Sphaerisporangium rubeum: one gene and its partner. The protein of the gene in region 2 binds, or shares a complex with, the protein of the main gene of each other region. Links are inferred from orthologs where the notes say so. Each region holds a gene or a part of one and is shown on either strand. Other genes may lie near its edges.

Region 1 (7,525 bases), 4.0 Mb from region 2 along the record:
CCCTAGCGGTGAGTCGCACCGGAACGTGCCCAATTGGGCACCGTTCCGGTGCGATCCGCGTCCTCAGGAAGCCACGGCTTGAGCGCGTTTCTTCCGTGAGGGGATGATGTCGTCGATCAGGCCGTATGCCTTGGCCTCGTCGGCGTTGAGGATCTTGTCGCGCTCGATGTCGCGACGGACCTCCTCAGGCGCCTTGCCCGAGTGCCTGGCGACGATCTCCTCCAGCAGCGAGCGCATGCGCAGGATCTCGCGTGCCTGGATCTCGATGTCGCTGCCCTGGCCGCCGCCCTCGGTGGACGGCTGGTGGATCAGCACCCGCGCGTTCGGCAGCGCGAAGCGCTTGCCAGGGGTGCCGCCGGCCAGCAGCACGGCCGCCGCCGAGGCCGCCTGCCCGAGGCAGACGGTCTGGATCTCGGGCCTGACGAACTGCATCGTGTCGTAGATCGCCGTCATCGCGGTGAACGAGCCGCCTGGCGAGTTGATGTAGATGCTGATGTCCCGGTCGGGATCGAGGGACTCCAGCGTCAGCAGCTGCGCCATGACGTCGTTGGCCGACGCGTCGTCGATCTGCACCCCGAGGAAGATGATCCGGTCCTCGAAGAGCTTGTTGTATGGGTTCATCTCCTTCACGCCGTACGTCGTGCGTTCGACGAACGAAGGGATGATGTATCGGCCGCTGATGTCCCCCGGCCGGATCAAGTCGCTCACTGTTGCCCCTTAGGAGACGGCGCCCTCGGAGGGCACCTGCCGCGCGCTGCGCACGACGTGGTCGATGAAGCCGTAGTCCTTGGCCTCCTCGGCCGTGAACCAGCGGTCCCGATCGGAGTCCTTCTCGATCTGGTCGAGCGGCTGGCCGGTGTGGAAGGCGATGCGCTCCGCCAAGGTCTTCTTGACGTAGAGCATCTGCTCCGCCTGGATCGCGATGTCCGCGGCCGTGCCGCCGATGCCGCCGGAGGGCTGGTGCATCATGATGCGCGCGTGCGGCAGCGCGTACCGCTTGCCCTGCGCGCCGGCGCAGAGCAGGAACTGCCCCATGGAGGCGGCGAGTCCCATGGCCACCGTGCAGACATCGTTCGGCACATACTCCATCATGTCGTAAATCGCCATGCCGGCCGTCACCGAACCGCCCGGGGAGTTGATGTAAAGCCAGATGTCCCGGTCGGCGTCGTCCGCGGCGAGAAGAAGAAGCTCGGCGGTGATGCGGTTGGCGACCTCGTCGTCCACCGCGGTGCCAAGCACCACGATGCGCTCGCGCAGCAGACGGTTGTACAGCTGGTCCTCAAGACGATACGCGCCGTTTTCACGGCCGCGCCCCTGCGGCCCCTGGCCGAAGGGCGAATGTGAGGTCGGCGGGCTGGTCACAGCGTCACCTTCCGATGCGTCGTAATCGATGGGCTTTGCTTGTGACCTTAACCCGGCACACCGACCGGTTACGCCTCGTCCCCATCCTGTTCGCTGACGGCGCATGTCTGGGGGACGGTCACGAGGCACTCGATCGGCGGTGGTGTTCCAGGTCCAGTTCATGCGTCAACCGCCGCCGGATCTCCTCGCTGACGCGGCCGCTCTCGTAAAGCTGGTCGAGCTTCTCGCGCTGCGCCTTGGCGAGTTCCTCACGCACCTCGCGCGCGCCTTCCGTACTCTCGTCGTCCTCGTCGTCCAGCAGCGCGCGTACCCGGTCGAGGCGGAGTTCGAGCAACTGGCGGAAGACGTCCGCGGTGCGTTCGTCCACCGTGTCGTCGGCGGCGAGCTCGTCCAGCCTGGCCAGAGCGGCCTCGGTGGTCTCGCGGCGGGCCTCGGCCTCCTCGGCGGCCTCCTCGTCCGATTCGCCGAGCTTCAGGCGGCGCATGAGACGCGGCAGGGTGGTGGTCTGGCCGAGGAGCGTCACGAGGACGACCACGGCGCCAATGAAGATCAACAGGGGCCGATGTGGCACGTCGAGGGGGATGGACAGGGCGATGGCCAGGGTCACGGCGCCTCGGATGCCGGCCCAGCCCATCACCAATCGCTCCGAGCGGCCGATCTCGTCGAACGACAGATGGCGGCCAGGCAGCCACCGTGCCAGGGGGAACACCCCGAGGGTCCAACCGATCCGCGCCAGCACGACGGCGGCGACCGCCAGTGCCGCCACACCGGCGAGCACGAACACGGGGTAGTCCGCGACACTCGCGACGACGTGCCGGATCTCCAGACCCAGCAGGACGAACAGGCTCGACTCCAGCAGGAACGCCAGCATGTCCCAGAACGTTTTGCCCGCGAGCCGGGAGACCGGCGGGAGCATGCCCTCGGCACGGACACCGAGGTAGAAACCGGTGGTGACGACGGCGAGCACGCCGGAGAACTCGAAGTGCTCGGCCGGCAGGTAGGCGAGGAACGGCGTGAGCAGCGACACGACGATCTGCGCGCCGACGTCCTTGATCCGCAGGCGCACGCGAGCGATCACCCAGCCGAGCACCAGCCCGTACAGCACGCCACCCGCCACGACCCGCAGCAGCGTCAGGGCTCCCTCGGAGAGGCTCACCGGGTCCTCAAGGGCCGCGAGAGCCAGTCCGAAGAGGGTGAGGGCCACGGCGTCGTTGACGAGGCTCTCACCCTCAAGAATGGTCACCAGGCGCCTCGGAGCGCCTAGGCGTTGCATCACCGAGGTGGCCGCCACGGGGTCGGTGGGGGCGACGGCGGCGCCTATGGCGAGGGCCGCGGCCCACCCCACCTCGGGGATGGCGAAGTTGAGTGCGGCCGCCACCGCCACGGCGGTCACACAGGTCAAGCCGAAGGCCAGGACCGAGATGGGGACCGCGTCCTCCCTGCTCTCGCGTGGTGCGGTGAGGAAGGCCGCACGGTAGACCAGCAGCGGGAGGTAGATGTTGAGCACCACTTCCGGCGGCGGGATCGCGGCGTCCATGCCGGGGATGAAGCTGGCGCCGACGCCGAGCAGTACGAGAGGAATCGCCTCGGGAACGCCGAGGCGGCGGGCCGTCACCCGTCCTGCCAGCATGAGGACGGCGATGAGCATTGCGATGAACAGATATTGCTCAAGCATCGAGGAGCCGGTCTGCGCAGATCACAGCCGCTCAGATTGCCCATGAATCAGCAAAAAACACACTAAAGCTCACTTATTTGTGGTGAGCCGGGATTCGCGAGGTCTGAACGCGTGAAGGCCGTCCGGCGCGCATGGAACGCGCCGAACGGCCCTCGTGTCGCTGTGCCGACGGCCCTTAGGCGGGGACCTCAGATCACTGAGCGGGCTGAACGGTGGGCTCCGGCGGCGGAGCGGCACCCTCCTGCTCGGGGTTGAGCTCGGCGTAGATGGCCTTGAGGTCGACGTCGGCGCCGGCCTCGTCGGTGATCTTGGCGGAGTCGCCGACCACGGTCTTGGCCTTCTCACGGACGATCTCGACCATGGCCAGGGTCAGCTGGTCGTTGTCCGCGAGGTGCTGGGCCAGCGTGTTGGGGGCGACGCCGAGCTGCGCGGCGCGGCGCACCACGAACTCGGTGAGCTCCTGCTCGTTGACCCCCAGCTCCTCCTGCTTGACGATCTTGTCGAGGACGAAACCGGTCTTGATGGCTTTGCGCGCGTTGGTCTCGAACTCGGCGAAGCGCTCTTCCTCAGTGGTCTGGTAGAGACGGAAGTACGCCTCACGGCTCAGGCCGCTCTCGCCGATCTGGTGCTCGAGGTTGTGCTTGCGCGCGTCGACCTCGGCGGTGAGCGCGCTCTCGGGGAGCGGGATGTCGATCTGGTCGAGCAGGGCCGTCACGGCGTTCTCACGGGCCTGCACGACCTGGTCGATGAGCTTGTTGCGGCGGGCCTGGCCGCGCAGGCTCTCGCGCAGCTCCTCAAGGGTGTCGAACTCGCTGGCGAGACCCGCGAACTCGTCGTCCAACTCGGGGAGCACCTTCTCCTTGACGCTCTTGACGTGGATGGTGACGTCGGCTTCCTCGCCGGCGTTCTCGCCACCCACCAGGGTCGTGGTGAAGGTCTTCTCGTCCCCGGCGGCCATGCCGACGAGGGAGTCGTCCAGGCCCTGCAGGACCGAGCCGGCACCGACCTCGTAGGAGACGTCCGAGGCCTGCTGCTCCTCGATGTTCCTGCCGTCGATGGTGGCCGTGAGGTCCATCACGACGTAGTCACCCGTGGCGGCGGGCCGCTCGACCCCGGTGAGGGTGGCGAAGCGCTGACGCAGTGCGTCGATCTGGGTGTCGATGTCGTCGTCGGTGACCTCGGCCGAGGGGACGGTGACCTCGATGCCGGAGTAGTCGGGGACGTCGAAGGACGGCCGGACGTCCACCTCGGCGGTGAACTCGACCTCCTTGCCGTCATCGATCTTGGTGACCTCGATCTCGGGCTGGCTCACCGGGAAGACGTCGCTCTCGTCGACGGCCTGGCCGTAAAGCTTGGGCAGGGCCTCGTTGAGGGTCTCCTCCAGAACCACCGCGCGGCCGAAGCGCTGCTCGATGATGCGGGCGGGAACCTTGCCGGGGCGGAAGCCGGGAACGCGCACCTGCTGCGCGACCTTCTTGTACGCCGCCTGCATGCTCGTTTCGAGCTCCTCGAACGGCACCTCGACGGTGAGCCTGACCCGGGTGGGGCTCAGCTCCTCGACAGCGGTCTTCACGGGGTGGTCTCCTTGATCAAGCTTCTGGTGATCGCGGGCGCGTCATGCCGTACGGCCACCGCGACATGCTCGCGCGCCGCGCCCACATGGGCGGCTCAGTGCACGGGACGAACGGGCACATCCTGAGGGGCATGCGCTACCGCGGCGGGTGTCCAGCGCCGCATGCCAGTCTAGGGCAGGTGGGCGGCTCCGGCGTCATCGACAGGCGTCAGAGTCTATCAGAGATGATCTTCTGGAGGATTTCAACGGTCGCCTCGGGGGTGGTGCTGACCGCGCACAGCCGCTCCATCACCTCGCCGTAACGGTCGACCTCCTCGCGTTTGTCCAGGTAGAGCGCACTGGCGAGCTGCTCGACGTAGACGACGTCAGGCAGCTCCTTGTCGCCGAAGCGCAAGATGCTGAACGCGCCACCCTCGGCGCTGTGGCCGCCGTAACTGAAAGGCATCACCTGAATGGTGATGCCGGGCAGCCTCATCAGCTCCAGGAGGTGCTGGAGCTGGCCCCGCATCACCTCGGCGCCGCCGATGGGCCGCCGCAGCGCGGCCTCGTCGATGACGGCCCAGAAGACCGGACCGTCGGGACGGTCGAGCACCCGCTGGCGCTCCATGCGGAGGTCGACCCTGCGGGCGATCTCGGCGGGGCCGATGCCGGCCGCGCCGGCGGTGATGACCGCGCGCGCGTACTCCTTGGTCTGCAGGAGGCCCGGCACGAACTGCACCTCGTAGGTGCGGATGCGGGTCGCGGCCTCCTCAAGGCCGACGTAGGCCTGGAACCAGGACGGCAGCAGGTCGTTGAAGCGGTGCCACCACCCGGGCTCGTTGGCCCGCTCCACGAGGTCCATGACGGCGGTGCGCGCCTCGATGTCCGCGACACCGTAATAGGTGAGCAGGTCGGCGACGTCGCGCTCCTTGAAGCCGACGCGGCCGAGCTCCATGCGGCTGATCTTGGACTCGGAGCCGCGGATCTGGTGACCCGCCTCCTCACGAGTGATGCCCTTGTTCTCCCGCAAGCGGCGCAACTGCGACCCCAGCATAATGCGGAGGGCCGTCGGTCCCGATCCGGTCTGGAATGCGGTCATCTGCGCCCTCCTTTCTTCTGCTTCGCTCGGGCCAGCCAACACAGTGTCACCACTTCCGGCCCTCGTGACAAGGCCTGCTCACTCTGGCGTTTTTCCGGACGCACCACCGGGAGGTGTGCGTCTGCACGCTACACATGCACGTGCATTTGGGTCTTGCACCGAACCGAATACTCACCCATGATGGCCTAGTGCATATTGGGTTAAACGTGCACCGACCCATATAGCAGCCATGTGACCGCGGAGACGTGAGATGACAGCGGGAGGTATCGGCACCATGCTGGAGCCCGTGTCCGCGGCCCACTGCCTGGAAGTGACACGCGAGATCGGGTTCCAGAGACTGCTGCGCTCCAGCGGCAGGGAGGACACCACCACCTGCCCTCTCCGCCCGCAGGCCGACTCGGTGCGCACCGCCAGGGACGTCACCCGCAGCACCTTGCGCCGATGGGGTTTCGAGGACCTCGGCGACGACGCCGCACTCGTGGTCTCCGAGCTCGTGACCAACGCCGTCCGCTACGCCCCCCACGCCGCGCGGCGTCTCGACTCCCACCCGATCGTCCTGATGCTTCTCAGGCTCACCCCGCACGTGCTGCTCGCGGTCTCCGACCCGAGCGACGACATCCCCCGGCCCAAAGAGCCCGATTTCGTCTCAGAGCACGGCCGCGGCCTGTACATCGTGGACACCTACAGCACCTGCTGGGGCTGGGACGTCCTGGATGAAGGCGGCAAAGCCGTCTGGGCCCTGTTCCGCACCCGTAACTGACGGCCCGGAACGGCCTGTTTCGCGGCCGACAAGCCCTCGAGTGGCGTACGGCGGGGAATTTCGGGCCTCGCGAGGACCCTTTTCGGCACCCCCGCCGGCGACCTCCCGGCGGCGGCGCCAGGTGAAACTTTCCACCCGGGCCCGCCGCCCGAAAACCGCCTTGTCGGGGTGACCGGATTTGAACCGATGATCTCCTGCACCCAAAGCAGGCGCGCTACCAAGCTGCGCTACACCCCGCGACCGCCGGCCGCTCGCGCACCTGGAATCTCCGGTACGCTTACGTCCTGACGGACCGGCAGAAGTCTAGACCAGACCAACACCGGCTCGCGCGGACGTAGCTCAATGGTAGAGCCCCAGTCTTCCAAACTGGCTACGCGGGTTCGATTCCCGTCGTCCGCTCTCACCACGAAGGCCCAGGCCGGGGACATGGTCTCCGATCCCGGGCCTTGTTCGTCTCCGGCCTGAATTCGATTTCGTGCCCGTTCTCCGATTCGCCCTCCTCGGCCCTGTGTCGGCGTGGCTCCAGCCCGCACCCGCGTCGGCGAGTGCGGCGAGCACGGCCCCGGCGCGTACGGGCCCGGCCATGGGTTGGAGCTCGGGGCACGGGGCAGGTGGCACTCATGGGCACGGAGAAAGAAGGCAAGAGGAAAGACGAGTTCGATGTCGTCGTGCTGGGGCTCGGGCCCGGTGGCGAGGATCTTGGTCAGCGGCTGGCGGAGGCGGGGCTGGCCGTGGCGGGGGTGGAGGCCGAGCTGGTCGGTGGGGAGTGCCCGTACTGGGCCTGTGTGCCGTCCAAGATGATGCTCCGCGCGGCGGAGGTGCTGGCCGAGTGCCGGCGTGTTCCCGGGCTGGCGGGGACGTCGCACGCGCAGCCGGACTGGGGGCCGGTGGCGCGCAGGATCAGGGAAGAGGCGACCGACGACTGGAACGACAAGGTCGCGGCGGAGCGTTTCGCGGGTACGGGTGCCACGCTGGTGCGTGGGAGGGGACGGATCACCGGGGACCGTGAGGTGACCGTGGAGCCCTCGGGGAGCGGCGGGGAGGCCCGGGTGCTGCGTGCGCGGCGCGGGGTCGTGG
Region 2 (7,342 bases):
CCGGAAGTCGATGATCCGGTACGCGCGCTTGTGCCCGCCGCCCTGGTGACGCGCGGTCACCCGGCCGTGGACGTTGCGGCCGCCCTTGCTGTGCAAGGGGGCAAGCAGCGACTTCTCCGGCGTGCTGCGCGTGAGCTCGGCGAAGTCCGAGACGCTCGCGCCGCGACGACCGGGTGTCGTCGGCTTGTATTTACGGATGCCCATCTTTTTCGTTCATCCTTCAATCAGTGATGCGGTGCGGTGCGGAAGGGGTCAGCCGACCGGGCCGAAGATGTCGATCCGGTCGCCCTCGGCGAGGCTGACGATGGCCCGCTTGGTGCTCGGGCGCTGGCCGTAGCCGAACCGGGTCCGCTTGCGCTTGCCCTGGCGGTTGATCGTGTTGACGCCCGTGACCTTGACGCCGAAGATCTGCTCGATGGCGATCTTCACCTGCGTCTTGTTGGCCGTCTTGCGCACCAGGAACGTGTACTTGTTGTGCTCGTCGATCAGGCCGTAGCTCTTCTCGGAGACGACCGGCTTGATGATGACGTCACGCGGGTCGGTGATCTTCTCCATCAGGCTTCTTCCTTCCCGCTGTCACTCAGCCGGGCGACGACCTGGTCGTACGCCTCGCGGGTGAACACGACGTCCTCGTGGACGAGCACGTCGTAGGTGTTGAGCTGGCCCGCCGACAGGAGGTGGACCTCCGGGGCGTTGCGCAGGCTCAGCCAGGACAGCTCGTCGTTCTCGTCGAGGACGACGAGAACGCTGCGGGCCTGGGAGATCTTGCGCAGGGCCGTGATGGCCGCGCGGGTCTTCGGGGTGTCCCCGTCGACGAGGCCGCTGACGACGTGCACACGGCCGCCGTTCGCCCGGTCGCTGAGGGCTCCGCGCAGCGCGGCGGCCTTCATCTTCTTCGGGGTCCGCTGGGAGTAGTCGCGCGGCACCGGGCCGTGGACGACGCCACCGCCGGTGAACTGCGGCGCGCGGGTCGAACCCTGGCGGGCCCGGCCGGTGCCCTTCTGGCGGTACGGCTTCTTGCCGCCGCCGCGGACCTCGCCACGGGTCTTGGTCTTGTGCGTGCCCTGCCGGCGAGCGGCGAGCTGCGCGACCACGACCTGGTGGATCAGCGGGATGTTGACCTTGGCGCCGAAGACGGCCTCCGGCAGCTCGACCGTCCCGGTCTTCGCGCCGGCCGGGTCGAGGACGTCGATGGTGGTGCTCACTTGTCGGCCCCCTTCTTGGCGGCGGTGCGAATGAGAACGAGGCTGCCGTTGGCACCGGGGAGCGCACCCTTGATCAGGATGATGCCCTTCTCGGCGTCCACGGCGTGCACCTTGAGGTTCTGGACGGTAGTGCGGACGTTGCCCATGCGGCCCGCCATGCGCACGCCCTTGAAGACGCGGCCGGGGGTCGCGCACCCGCCGATGGAACCCGGCGAACGGTGCTTGCGCTGGGTGCCGTGCGAGGCGCCGAGGCCCTTGAAGCCGTGACGCTTCATGACACCGGCGAAGCCCTTGCCCTTGCTCTTGCCGGTGACGTCCACGAACTGGCCGGCCTCGAAGGTGTCGGCGAGGAGCTCCTGGCCGATCTCGTAGTCGGAGGCGTCCGGGGTCCGGATCTCGGTGAAGTAGCGGCGCGGGGTGATGTCGTGCTTACGCAGGTAGTCACCCAGGGGCTTGTTCACCTTGCGCGGGTCCACCTGCCCGTAGCCGAGCTGGACGGCCGAGTAGCCGTCCCTGTCCTCAGTGCGGACACGGGTCACCACGCACGGACCGGCCTCGACGACGGTGACCGGGACGATCCGGTTGCCCTCGTCGAAGACCTGGGTCATGCCGAGCTTCTTGCCCAGGACGCCCTTGATCTGCTTAGCCATGTCAGTGCGTTCCCTCAGAGCTTGATCGAGATGTCGACGCCGGCGGGGAGGTCGAGACGCATGAGCGAGTCGACGGTCTTCGGCGTCGGGTCGATGATGTCAATCAGCCGCTTGTGCGTGCGCATCTCGAAGTGCTCGCGACTGTCCTTGTACTTGTGCGGCGAGCGGATGACGCAGTACACGTTCTTCTCGGTCGGCAACGGCACCGGGCCCGCGACCTTCGCGCCGGTACGCGTCACCGTCTCGACGATCTTCTTGGCCGAGACGTCAATGACCTCGTGGTCATAGGCCTTAAGCCGGATGCGGATCTTCTGTCCCGCCATAGTGGCCTCGGTGTCCTTCGCTGTCGTCCAACAAGTTTCGTGCGGCCTGTGCCGCTTTGGCGTGTCCCACCTGTGCGGTGACCCGGACGCGCATGCCTCCGTGATCTTGCAGCCGTCTCGGCCATCAGGAACGAGCCTGCTGCGAGATCACGGCCTGGCCCGGGGTGCGGGCCCGCTGTGGGCTCCGGGGCCGCCCTGAGGTGGCCCCCTCGTGGTGCGGCGGCCGGTCCCGGTCTCCCGAGCCCGGCCGCCGACCCGCGGTCGAACTACTTGATGATCTTCGTGACGCGGCCGGCACCGACGGTGCGGCCACCCTCACGGATGGCGAACTTGAGACCGTCCTCCATCGCGATCGGCTGGATGAGCTGGACGGTCATCTCGGTGTTGTCACCGGGCATGACCATCTCGGTGCCCTCCGGCAGGGTCACGACGCCCGTCACGTCCGTGGTGCGGAAGTAGAACTGCGGGCGGTAGTTGTTGAAGAACGGCGTGTGGCGGCCGCCCTCGTCCTTGGACAGGATGTAGACCTGCGCCTCGAACTCGGTGTGCGGGGTGGTCGTGCCCGGCTTGATGATGCACTGGCCGCGCTCGACGTCCTCGCGCTTGATGCCGCGCAGGAGCAGACCGACGTTGTCACCGGCCCGGCCCTCGTCAAGGAGCTTGCGGAACATCTCGACACCGGTGACGGTGGTCGTGGTGCTCTTCTCCTTGATGCCGATGATGTCGACGGTCTCGTTGACCTTGACGATGCCGCGCTCGATACGGCCGGTCACGACGGTGCCGCGGCCGGTGATCGAGAACACGTCCTCGATCGGCATGAGGAACGGCTTCTCGGTGTCACGAACGGGCTCGGGGACGTTGTCGTCCACGGCGTTCATGAGCTCGATGATGGAGTCGCCCCACTTCTCGTCGCCCTCGAGCGCCTTCAGCGCCGAGACGCGCACGACCGGCAGGTCGTCACCCGGGAACTCCTGAGCGGAGAGGAGCTCGCGCACCTCGAGCTCGACGAGCTCCAGGATCTCCTCGTCGTCCACCATGTCGGCCTTGTTCAGCGCGACGACGATGTACGGCACACCGACCTGGCGGGCCAGGAGCACGTGCTCCTTGGTCTGCGGCATCGGACCGTCGGTGGCGGCGACCACGAGGATCGCGCCGTCCATCTGCGCCGCACCCGTGATCATGTTCTTCACGTAGTCGGCGTGACCGGGGCAGTCCACGTGAGCGTAGTGCCGCTTCTCGGTCTGGTACTCGACGTGCGCGATGGAGATGGTGATGCCTCGGGCCTTCTCCTCCGGCGCCTTGTCGATCTTGTCGAACGGAGTCGCCTCATTGAGGTGAGGGAACCGGTCGTGGAGCACCTTGGTGATCGCCGCGGTCAGAGTGGTCTTGCCGTGGTCGATGTGCCCAATGGTGCCGATGTTCACGTGCGGCTTGGTCCGCTCGAACTTGGCCTTGGCCACTGCTCTGTCTCCTTAGAGATTCTGACTTGACTTGCTAGTCGTCCGGCTGCGAGGCGGTACTACTCGCCCCGAGCCTTCGCGACGATCTCCTTGGCGATGCCAGGAGGCACCTCCGAGTAGGAGTCGAACTGCATGCTGTAGACCGCCCGGCCCTGGGTCCTGCTGCGCAGGTCGCCCACGTAACCGAACATCTCCGACAGCGGAACCAGGGCGCTGATGACCTTGGCCCCGGTCCGGTCCTCCATCGCCTGGATCTGCCCGCGGCGACCGTTGAGGTCACCGATGACGTCACCCATGTAGTCCTCGGGCGTGGTGACCTCGACGGCCATCATCGGCTCCAGGATTACGGCGTCCGCCCGGCGCGCGGCCTCCTTGAAGGCCATCGAACCGGCGATCTTGAAGGCCATTTCCGACGAGTCGACCTCGTGGTAGGCACCGTCCCGGAGGGTGACTTTGACACCCACCATCGGGTAGCCGGCCAGCACGCCGAACTCGGCGGCCTCCTGCGCGCCCGCGTCCACCGACGGGATGTACTCCCTGGGGATGCGGCCACCGGTGACCTTGTTCTCGAACTCGTAACCGTCGTTGCCCTCGCCGAGCGGCTCCACGTCGATGATCACGCGCGCGAACTGACCGGAACCACCGGTCTGCTTCTTGTGCGTGTACTCGACCTTCTCCACCTTGCGGCGGATGGTCTCGCGGTAGGCGACCTGCGGGCGGCCGACGTTGGCCTCGACCTTGAACTCCCGGCGCATGCGGTCCACCAGGATCTCCAGGTGGAGCTCGCCCATGCCCCAGATGACGGTCTGGCCGGTCTCCTCGTCCCTGCGGACCTGGAAGGAGGGGTCCTCCTCGGCCAGGCGCTGGATCGCGGTGCTGAGCTTCTCCTGGTCGCCCTTGGTCTTGGGCTCGATGGCCACGTTGATGACCGGGGCGGGGAAGTTCATCGACTCCAGCACCACCGGGCTGGACGGGTCGCTGAGGGTGTCACCGGTGGTGGTGTCCTTCAGGCCCATCACGGCCACGATCTGACCGGCGTGCGCCGACGAGCGCTCTTCGCGCTTGTTGGCGTGCATCTGGTAGATCTTGCCGATCCGCTCCTTCTTGCCCTTGACCGAGTTCACCACGCTGGTGCCGGTCTCCAGGGTGCCGGAGTAGATGCGGATGTAGGTGAGCTTGCCGAGGTGCTGGTCGCTCATGATCTTGAAGGCCAGAGCGGAGAACGGCTCGGTGGTGTCGGCGTGACGCTCGATGACCTTCTCCTCGTCGCCGACCGCGTGGCCCTTGAAGGCCGGGATGTCGATCGGGGCGGGGAGGTAGGCGACGATCGCGTCGAGCAGGGGCTGCACACCCTTGTTCTTGAACGCCGTGCCGCACAGCACCGGGTTCACCGCGCTGCTCAGAGTGGCCCGGCGGATGCCGGCGACCAGCTGCTCCTCGGTGGGCTCGACACCCTCGAGGAACAGCTCCATGAGCTCGTCGTCGTTCTCGGCGACGGTCTCGACCAGCTTGTCGCGCCACTCACGGGCCACCTCGGCGTGATCGGCCGGGATGTCGACGGTGTCGTACATCTCGCCCTTGGCCGCCTCGGCGCTCCAGAGCAGGCCCTTCATCTTCACCAGGTCGATGACGCCCTTGAAGTCGGCCTCCACACCCCACGGAAGCTGGATCACGAGCGGGGTCGCGCCGAGACGCGAGACCATCATGTCGACGCAGCGGTGGAACTCGGCGCCGACGCGGTCCATCTTGTTGACGAAGCAGATACGCGGGACGCCGTAACGGTCGGCCTGACGCCACACCGTCTCGGACTGCGGCTCGACGCCGGCGACGGCGTCGAAGACCGCGACCGCGCCGTCGAGGACGCGCAGCGAGCGCTCCACCTCGACCGTGAAGTCGACGTGGCCGGGAGTGTCGATGATGTTGATGGTGTGATCGAGCCACACGCAGGTGGTCGCGGCGGAGGTGATGGTGATGCCGCGCTCCTGCTCCTGCTCCATCCAGTCCATGGTGGCTGCGCCCTCGTGGACTTCACCGATCTTGTAGTTGATACCGGTGTAGAACAGGATGCGCTCGGTCGTCGTGGTCTTTCCCGCGTCGATGTGGGCCATGATCCCGATGTTTCGGACCCTGGCCAGGTCAAGAGCGGTCGTAGTGGCCACTTCTCTCGCGTCCTCGTCGTCTCGTCGTCGCCGCCGGGGTTACCAGCGGTAGTGGGCGAAGGCCTTGTTGGACTCGGCCATCTTGTGGGTGTCCTCGCGCCGCTTCACGCTGGCGCCGAGGCCGTTGCTGGCGTCGAGCAGCTCGTTCATCAGCCGCTCGGTCATGGTCTTCTCGCGGCGTGCGCGGGAGTACTGCACCAGCCAGCGGAGGGCCAGAGTGGTGCTGCGCGCGGCGCGCACCTCGACCGGCACCTGGTAGGTGGCACCGCCGACGCGGCGGCTGCGCACCTCGAGAGTGGGCTTGACGTTGTCCAGAGCGCGCTTCAGCGTCACCACGGGGTCGTTGCCGGACTTGTCGCGGCACCCCTCAAGCGCGTTGTACACCACGGTCTGCGCGAGCGAACGCTTGCCGTTCAGCAGGACCTTGTTGATGAGCGCGGTGACCAGCGGCGAGTTGTACACCGGGTCCGCGACAAGCTGGCGACGCCCAGCGGGGCCTTTGCGCGGCATGTCAGCTCTTCTCCTTCTTCGCGCCGTAACGGCTACGGGCCTGCTTGCGGTTGCGGACACCCTGGGTGTCCAGCGAACCGCGGATGATCTTGTAGCGAACACCCGGCAGGTCCTTCACACGGCCGCCGCGCACCAGCACGATGGAGTGCTCCTGAAGGTTGTGGCCGACACCCGGGATGTAGGCCGTGACCTCGATGCTGTTGGTGAGCCGCACACGGGCGACCTTCCGCAGCGCCGAGTTCGGCTTCTTCGGAGTCGTGGTGTAAACGCGGGTGCAGACGCCGCGCCGCTGGGGGCTCCCCTTGAGCGCCGGCGTCTTGGTCTTACTGACCTTGTCCTGCCTGCCCTTGCGGACCAGCTGCTGAATCGTGGGCAACCGCGTCTCCGTTCGTACTTCGCCGGTGAATCGAAAAGTCATGCGATTCGCAGGTACTGCCGGTGTCATGACCTGCTGTTTTCCCACCCGCTCCGACCCCCGCGCTCGGGCGTGTCGCGATCTTCGCCGACTACTCCCGGCGAGGCCGGACCGTGGAGGGTCACGCGCCGCCCGGCCGACCTCGTCAGAGGCGCACGGTGCGCACGCATGTGAGCCCGCGAGACCACGGGCACGAAGGGCAAGACTACCCACCCCACCGCAACACGTCAAAACGGTTGCGCCACCAGCCGCCACGTGAGCGGCTCCTGTGCGTGCCGTGCCCCCCGGAGCCGGTTTCCGTCCGGCCGCCGATCGGGCTCTTGTCAAGTTTACCGGCACGCGGAGAGTTCTCTCGACGATTTACGCGTGTTGATCGCCTGACCTGATCCGCGCCGGGGAACCCCTGCGAACAGGTGTGCGGACCGGCCGCAGGCGCATCGTCCGGAGCAGGAAAAGCAGGAGGCGCCCCACCCCCGTAGGGGCGGGACGCCTCGCGCCTGGCTCTGCGCCGACCCGCGTCAGCGGTTGTACTGCCCGAAGTCGTACTCCTCCAGCGGGACGGCCTCGCCGCTGCCGGTGCCGAAGGTGTAGTCGGTCGCGGAGCCGTCGTAGCCGCCGAC

Evidence for each region.
Region 1: the proteins of rpsG (region 2) and tig are in contact, whole or in part, in a crystal structure (PDB 3GTY), measured with the Thermotoga maritima proteins. The link is inferred for Sphaerisporangium rubeum from one-to-one orthologs. Residues at the interface, in WP_004081843.1 of Thermotoga maritima: Lys34, Lys52, Lys55, Glu59, Arg62, Gln63, Glu66, Asn67, Lys69, Val71, Arg95, Ala109, Lys110, Lys111, Gly112, Arg113, Pro114, Glu117, Glu121, Ile124, Ala125, Tyr127, Asn128, Asn129, Thr130, Gly131, Lys135, Asp139, Arg142, Met143; in WP_004081061.1 of Thermotoga maritima: Glu122, Val124, Val129, Leu130, Tyr133, Glu188, Gly259, Ile262, Tyr263, Glu266, Ser270, Glu273, Gln274, Glu277, Arg308, Gln311, Ile312, Ser315, Tyr316, Glu325, Arg329, Arg336, Leu363, Phe366, Trp367, Arg373, Leu377, Arg381, Leu384, Glu387.

Annotation. Positions count from the first base shown.
Region 1 is NZ_JACHIU010000001.1:5,467,464-5,474,988, forward strand. What follows is about bases 2,421-5,373. They hold tig (trigger factor), read right to left. Parts: upstream 4,611-5,373; coding sequence 3,231-4,610; downstream 2,421-3,230. Other genes in these bases: BJ992_RS23265 (Na+/H+ antiporter), read right to left, coding at 2,421-3,037; BJ992_RS23275 (helix-turn-helix domain-containing protein), read right to left, coding at 4,819-5,373. In the rest of the region: BJ992_RS23255 (ATP-dependent Clp protease proteolytic subunit), read right to left, coding at 64-708; BJ992_RS23260 (ATP-dependent Clp protease proteolytic subunit), read right to left, coding at 718-1,362; more of BJ992_RS23265, read right to left, coding at 1,481-2,420; more of BJ992_RS23275, read right to left, coding at 5,374-5,688; BJ992_RS23280 (ATP-binding protein), read left to right, coding at 5,939-6,448; BJ992_RS23295 (dihydrolipoyl dehydrogenase family protein), read left to right, coding at 7,069-7,525. UniProt on the Bacillus subtilis protein: Involved in protein export. Acts as a chaperone by maintaining the newly synthesized protein in an open conformation. Functions as a peptidyl-prolyl cis-trans isomerase.
Region 2 is NZ_JACHIU010000001.1:1,435,796-1,443,137, reverse strand. What follows is about bases 4,573-7,342. They hold rpsG (30S ribosomal protein S7), read right to left. Parts: upstream 6,308-7,342; coding sequence 5,837-6,307; downstream 4,573-5,836. Other genes in these bases: BJ992_RS06135 (DNA-directed RNA polymerase subunit beta'), read right to left, coding at 7,241-7,342; rpsL (30S ribosomal protein S12), read right to left, coding at 6,309-6,683; fusA (elongation factor G), read right to left, coding at 4,573-5,746. Also shown: rplB (50S ribosomal protein L2), read right to left, coding at 1-204; rplW (50S ribosomal protein L23), read right to left, coding at 253-555; rplD (50S ribosomal protein L4), read right to left, coding at 555-1,205; rplC (50S ribosomal protein L3), read right to left, coding at 1,202-1,855; rpsJ (30S ribosomal protein S10), read right to left, coding at 1,870-2,178; tuf (elongation factor Tu), read right to left, coding at 2,445-3,638; more of fusA, read right to left, coding at 3,698-4,572.